DNA from 3 places in the Pseudomonas mosselii genome. Region 3 is predicted to be linked to each of the others. Evidence: predicted binding sites of a transcription regulator. Region 3 holds the regulator's gene; each other region holds the start of a gene.
What was found. The regulator sigma-54, encoded in region 3, starts transcription at its own class of promoters, with help from an activator protein. The targets are predictions, from matches to a motif close to ANTGGCATNNANNTTGCTNT.
Positions count from the first base shown of each region.

Region 1: the regulator sigma-54 is predicted to act here: its motif matches at 1,254-1,273, upstream of flgB (flagellar basal body rod protein FlgB).
Region 2: the regulator sigma-54 is predicted to act here: its motif matches at 987-1,006, upstream of glnA (type I glutamate--ammonia ligase).

Region 1 covers NZ_CP081966.1:4,458,802-4,461,036, reverse strand. The annotation lists gene K5H97_RS20615 (chemotaxis protein CheV) at 1-129, shown strand, start outside; gene cheR (protein-glutamate O-methyltransferase CheR) at 181-1,008, shown strand; gene K5H97_RS20605 (hypothetical protein) at 1,063-1,209, opposite strand; gene flgB (flagellar basal body rod protein FlgB) at 1,321-1,728, shown strand; gene flgC (flagellar basal body rod protein FlgC) at 1,731-2,174, shown strand; gene flgD (flagellar hook assembly protein FlgD) at 2,188-2,235, shown strand, end outside.
Region 2 covers NZ_CP081966.1:485,993-488,227, reverse strand. The annotation lists gene thiI (tRNA uracil 4-sulfurtransferase ThiI) at 1-689, opposite strand, end outside; gene glnA (type I glutamate--ammonia ligase) at 1,104-2,235, shown strand, end outside.
Region 3 covers NZ_CP081966.1:5,183,589-5,185,823, forward strand. The annotation lists gene lptB (LPS export ABC transporter ATP-binding protein) at 1-460, shown strand, start outside; gene K5H97_RS24115 (RNA polymerase factor sigma-54) at 634-2,133, shown strand; gene hpf (ribosome hibernation-promoting factor, HPF/YfiA family) at 2,212-2,235, shown strand, end outside.

The DNA.
Region 1 (2,235 bases), 720 kb from region 3:
CATACTTCGCTGTCCGGGGTATTCAACCAGGCGATGGTCAAGAAGGTCGGTGCTGATGACTTCCTGGCCAAGTTCAGGCCGGACGATCTTGCCCAGCGCGTGGTCGATCGGATCAAGGCGAGTCATTGAAACGGCCGGGGCTCGTCCCCGGCGCTAGCGATTTAAGAAGAGGCGGCAGCATTGTCTACGGGTAATTTGGATTTCGAACAGTTCCGGGTCTTCCTGGAGAAAGCCTGTGGCATCCTGCTGGGCGAGAATAAGCAGTACCTGGTCTCCAGCCGTCTCAACAAGCTGATGGAGCAACAGGGCATCAAGTCGCTGGGCGAATTGGTGCAGCGCATCCAGACCCAGCCACGCAGTGGTTTGCGCGAGCAGGTGGTCGATGCCATGACCACCAACGAGACGCTGTGGTTTCGCGACACCTACCCGTTCGAAGTGCTCAAGAGCAAGGTGATCCCGGAGTTCATCAAGAACAATCCGGGCCAGCGGCTGCGCATCTGGTCGGCGGCCTGTTCGTCGGGGCAGGAGCCGTATTCGATCTCGATGTCGATCGACGAGTTCGAGCGCACCAACCTCGGCCAGTTGAAGATGGGCGCGCAGATTGTTGCCACCGACCTGTCCGGCGCCATGCTCAACAACTGCAAGACTGGCGAGTACGACAGTCTGGCCATTGCCCGTGGCCTGTCCCAGGAGCGCCTGCAGCGCTACTTCGACCCCAAGGGGCCGGGGCGCTGGGCGGTCAAGCCGCCGATCCGCAGTCGCGTTGAGTTCCGTTCGTACAACCTGCTCGACAGCTATGCGCCGCTGGGCAAATTCGACATCGTGTTCTGTCGCAACGTGCTGATCTACTTCTCGGCTCAGGTCAAGAAGGACATCCTCATGCGCATTCACAGCACGCTCAAGCCTGGTGGCTACCTGTTCCTTGGCGCGTCCGAGGCGCTCAACGGGTTGCCGGACCACTATCAGATGGTCCAGTGCAGTCCAGGGATCATTTACCAGGCCAAGTAAGGTCGGGCAAAAAAGGCCGGTGTCTTGCGACAGCGGCCTTTTTTGTTCCTGTTGTCAGGGCGTGGTCTTGAGTTTGAGGTTGCCGGTCGGCGGGGGATAGCCCTTGACGTCAATTTTTTGTTTTGCCGCTTTTGCCGCCTGGCAATTGCCGCTTGATGCGCGCAAAGCGGAAGCGCCTTGCCGCTTTTCTGGCAGCGCCATCGCCTATTTGATCGGCTGGCCCCCTATTTACGAGGGTTTTGATGGTTGGCACAGCCCTTGCTAAAGCCTAAGCCAACGAAACTCTGGTCAACCTCCGAAGGTTTCCCCGATATGAGCATCAGCTTCGACAAAGCGCTCGGCATCCACGAAAAGGCGCTGGGCTTTCGCGCCCAGCGTGCCGAGGTGCTGGCCAACAACATCGCCAACGCCGACACGCCCAACTACAAGGCGCGTGACATGGACTTCTCTTCGGTGCTCGCCGCCGAGGCCGACAAACAGCAGAACGGACGTATCGCCCTGGACCGCACCAACAGCCGTCACATCGAGGCCGAAGGCCTGGCGATGATGGACGACACGTTGCAGTACCGCACCCCGATGCAGCCGTCGATCGACCAGAACACCGTGGACGCGCAGATCGAGCAATCGAACTACACCGAAAACGCCGTTGGCTTCCAGGCCAGCTTCACCCTGCTCAACAGTAAATTCAAAGGGCTGGTATCGGCCCTGCGCGGAGAGTGACCATGTCCCTTGCCAGTGTCTTCAACATCGCCGGTAGCGGCATGAGCGCGCAGAATACGCGCCTGAACACCGTCGCTTCGAACATCGCCAACGCCGAGACGGTGTCCTCGAGCATCGACCAGACCTACCGCGCTCGCCACCCGGTATTCGCCACCACCTTCCAGCAGGCCCAGAGCGGCGCGGGCCAGTCGCTGTTCGAGGATCAGGGCGAGGCGGGGCAGGGCGTTCAGGTCAAGGGCATCATCGAGGACCAGAGCAACCTCGAGGCCCGCTACGAGCCGAACCACCCGGCGGCGAACAAGGACGGCTACGTCTACTACCCGAACGTCAACGTGGTCGAGGAGATGGCCGACATGATCTCCGCCAGTCGCGCGTTCCAGACCAACGCCGAACTGATGAACACCGCCAAGAACATGATGCAGAAAGTGCTGACCCTGGGTCAGTAAGCAGGGAGCCGTAATGACTACCACCAATACCGATACCAAGGTCGGCAGCGGCTATCTGGAT
Region 2 (2,235 bases), 1.6 Mb from region 3:
CACAGGAAGTGGGCCACTTCCATCACGCCCAGTTCGTGGGCGCGGCCACCGAGGTTGAAGAAGCAGAAGTGCGTCATCAGGCCGCGACGCATCATCTGGTAGGCCGCCACGGTGGAGTCGAAGCCACCGGACATCAGCACCAGGGTCTGCTCCAGGGCGCCCAGCGGATAACCACCGATGCCGTTGTGCTGATTGTGGATCACGTACAGGCGCTGATCGCGGATCTCGATGCGCACCAGCACTTCGGGCTTCTTCAGCTCGATGCCGGCAGCGCCGCATTGCTGGCGCAGTTGGCTGCCGACATAGCGGTCGACATCCATCGAGGTGAAGTCGTGGTGGCCGCCGCGCTTGCAGCGCACGGCGAAGTACTTGCCGGCGAGCAAGTGACCGAAGTGCTGCTTGCACTTCTCGACGATGTCGTCAAAGTCGCCCAGTGGGTACTCCTGCACCTGCAGGAAGTGAGTGATGCCCGGGGTGCAGCGCAGGCGCTCGATCATTTCGCGCTGGATCTTTTCGTCCTCGATGCGGGTGACCACTTCGAGATTGTCCCAGACACCATCGACCGCGAGCTCAGGATCGAGATCCTTGAGCACGTTGCGGATGTTCTTGCTGAGCTGACGGATGAAGCGCTTGCGCACCGGCCGGCTCTTGATGGTGATCTCTGGGAAGACTTTGACGATAAGTTTCATTGGTTTAACAGCGCGCACAGGGCCTGCCGAAAATAGGGGGCGCGAATTATAGCGGAAATCGCTCAAGGTTTGAGCAACTTTTGTACAGAAGGTGCGATTTATGTTGGCCGCGCCACCCCTCGTCGGCCTGCTGCGTGCGAGCGGGCTTGCCCCGCGATGAGGCCCACGCCAGCACGAAAGCACCACAATGGTGCACCTACACCCAAAAACGCATCTTATGAGTGCAAAGCTACACTCCACCCCTCCAAGAAATGCCCGCCAACGCCCCCTTTCATCCCACTCTCGCCATTTTTGGGCACTGGCATGCAATTTGCTCCCTTGTGAGGCAGGTACGCTTGGCCGACTATCCGCGCCCAGCGACACCCTTTTTCCAGGGCAGCGGCCAACTGCGCCCTAGACCATCCGGAGGACAACATGTCGAAGTCGGTTCAACTCATCAAAGATCATGACGTCAAGTGGATTGATCTGCGTTTCACGGACACCAAGGGCATTCAGCATCACGTGACCATGCCGGCGCGCGATGGCCTGGACGAAGACTTCTTCGAAGTCGGCAAGATGTTCGACGGTTCCTCCATCGCTGGCTGGAAAGGCATCGAAGCCTCCGACATGATCCTGATGCCGGTCGACGAAACCGCCGTGCTGGACCCGTTCACCGAAGAGCCGACCCTGATCATCACCTGCGATATCGTCGATCCGTCGAGCATGCAGGGCTACGATCGCGATCCGCGCGGCATCGCCAAGCGCGCCGAAGAGTACCTGAAGAGCACCGGCATCGGTGACACCGTGTTCGCTGGCCCAGAGCCTGAGTTCTTCATCTTCGACGAAGTGAAGTTCCAGTCGGACATCTCCGGTTCGATGTTCAAGATCTTCTCCGAGCAAGGCTCGTGGATGACCGGCGCTGACGTCGAAGGCGGCAACAAAGGCCACCGTCCGGGCGTGAAAGGCGGCTACTTCCCGGTTCCGCCGTTCGACCACGACCACGAAATCCGTACTGCTATGTGCAATGCCCTGGAAGAAATGGGCCAGACCGTCGAAGTTCACCACCACGAAGTGGCGACCGCCGGCCAGAACGAGATCGGCGTCAAGTTCAACACCCTGGTCAAGAAAGCGGATGAAGTGCAGGCCCTGAAGTATGTCGTGCACAATGTTGCCGACGCTTATGGCCGTACCGCCACCTTCATGCCCAAGCCTCTGTACGGCGACAACGGCTCGGGCATGCACGTGCACATGTCGATCTGGAAAGACGGCAAGAACACCTTCTCCGGCGAAGGCTATGCCGGCCTGTCCGATACCGCCCTGTACTTCATCGGCGGCATCATCAAGCACGGCAAGGCCCTGAACGGCTTCACCAACCCTTCGACCAACTCCTACAAGCGTCTGGTCCCAGGTTTTGAAGCCCCGGTAATGCTGGCCTACTCGGCTCGCAACCGTTCCGCCTCGATCCGTATTCCGTACGTCGGTAGCCCGAAAGCCCGCCGTATCGAAGCACGCTTCCCGGACCCGTCGGCCAACCCATACCTGGCCTTCGCGGCCCTGCTGATGGCAG
Region 3 (2,235 bases):
CTTCCGCAAGCTGTCGGTGGCCGACAACATCATGGCCATCCTCGAGACACGCAAGGACCTCGACCGTGACGGTCGGCGCAAGGAGCTGGAAAGCCTGCTGCAGGAGTTCCACATCAGCCATATCCGCGACAACCTCGGCATGAGCCTCTCCGGCGGCGAACGCCGCCGCGTCGAGATCGCCCGTGCCCTGGCCACCGCGCCCAAGTTCATCCTGCTGGACGAACCCTTTGCCGGTGTCGACCCGATCTCTGTCGGCGACATCAAGCAGATCATCCACCACCTCAAGAACAAGGGTATCGGCGTCCTGATCACCGACCACAACGTTCGCGAGACCCTGGACATCTGCGAGACCGCCTACATCGTCAACGATGGCCAGCTGATCGCCGAAGGCGACGCCGAGACCATCCTGGCCAACCAGCTGGTCAAGGAAGTATACCTGGGGCACGAGTTCCGACTCTGACCCTGGCCTGCCCGGAGCACTGGCGCAGGCGCCTGTTCGAGGCTTAAGTTGTTACAGTGCTCTAGGCAAACGCTGCAATTTCAGGCATATAACTTGCTTAAAATCGGCGCCCAGGCGCCCTCCGTGTAGTGGATGGCGCATGCGCGCCGGCAACAAGGTATCAAGCCCCAGCCATGAAACCATCGCTCGTCCTAAAAATGGGCCAGCAACTGACGATGACCCCGCAGTTGCAACAGGCCATCCGTCTGCTTCAGCTCTCCACCCTGGACCTCCAGCAGGAAATCCAGGAAGCGCTGGAGTCCAATCCGATGCTCGAACGTCAGGAAGACGGCGAGGACTTCGACAACAGCGACCCGATGGCGGACAACGCCGAGAACAAGCCGGCCGCCGAAGTCCAGGACAACAGCTTCCAGGAAACCAGTACCAGCAGCACCGCTGAAAACCTCGAAGACGGCGAATGGGCCGAGCGCATCCCCAACGAACTGCCGGTCGACACCGCCTGGGAGGACATCTACCAGACCAGCGCCAGTAGCCTGCCGAGCAATGATGACGACGAGTGGGACTTCACCACCCGCACCTCGGTCGGCGAGAGCCTGCAGAGTCACCTGCTGTGGCAGCTCAACCTGGCGCCGATGTCCGACACCGACCGCCTGATCGCCGTCACCCTGATCGACAGCATCAACGGCCAGGGCTACCTGGAGGACTCCCTCGAGGAAATCTGCGCAGGCTTCGACCCGGAACTCGACATCGAGCTGGACGAGGTCGAGGCGGTGCTGCACCGCATCCAGCAGTTCGAACCCGCCGGCATCGGCGCCCGCTCCCTGGGCGAATGCCTGCTGCTGCAACTGCGCCAACTGCCGGCCTCGACGCCTTGGATGGGTGAGGCCCAGCGCCTGGTCACCGACTTCATCGACCTGCTCGGCAGCCGCGACTACAGCCAGCTGATGCGCCGCATGAAGCTCAAGGAAGACGAGCTGCGCCAGGTCATCGAACTGGTGCAGACCCTCAACCCGCGCCCCGGCTCGCAGATCGAGTCCAGCGAGCCCGAGTACGTCGTGCCCGACGTCATCGTGCGCAAGGACAGCGAGCGCTGGCTGGTCGAGCTCAACCAGGAAGCGGTACCGCGCCTGCGGGTCAACCCGCAGTACGCCGGCTTCGTTCGCCGCGCCGACACCAGCGCCGACAACACCTTCATGCGCAACCAGCTGCAGGAAGCGCGCTGGTTCATCAAGAGCCTGCAGAGCCGCAACGAGACGCTGATGAAGGTGGCGACACAGATCGTCGAGCACCAGCGCGGCTTCCTCGACCATGGCGACGAGGCCATGAAGCCGCTGGTGCTGCACGATATCGCCGAGGCGGTGGGCATGCACGAGTCGACCATTTCCCGGGTGACCACGCAGAAATACATGCACACCCCGCGCGGCATCTACGAACTGAAATACTTTTTCTCCAGCCACGTGAGCACCGCCGAAGGCGGCGAATGCTCGTCCACGGCGATTCGTGCGATCATCAAGAAACTGGTGGCGGCGGAAAATCAGAAAAAGCCATTGAGTGACAGCAAGATCGCTGGTTTACTGGAGGCACAAGGCATCCAGGTAGCCCGTCGCACCGTCGCCAAGTACCGCGAATCGTTGGGCATCGCCCCATCGAGCGAGCGCAAGCGACTGATGTAGCCCCAGGATGTGCCACAGCGTTTCAGTGGCAGGTGCAAGACCTGCCTCTTTATGCACGGGCAACAAAGGAGAAGCTGTATGCAAGTCAACATCAGTGGACAG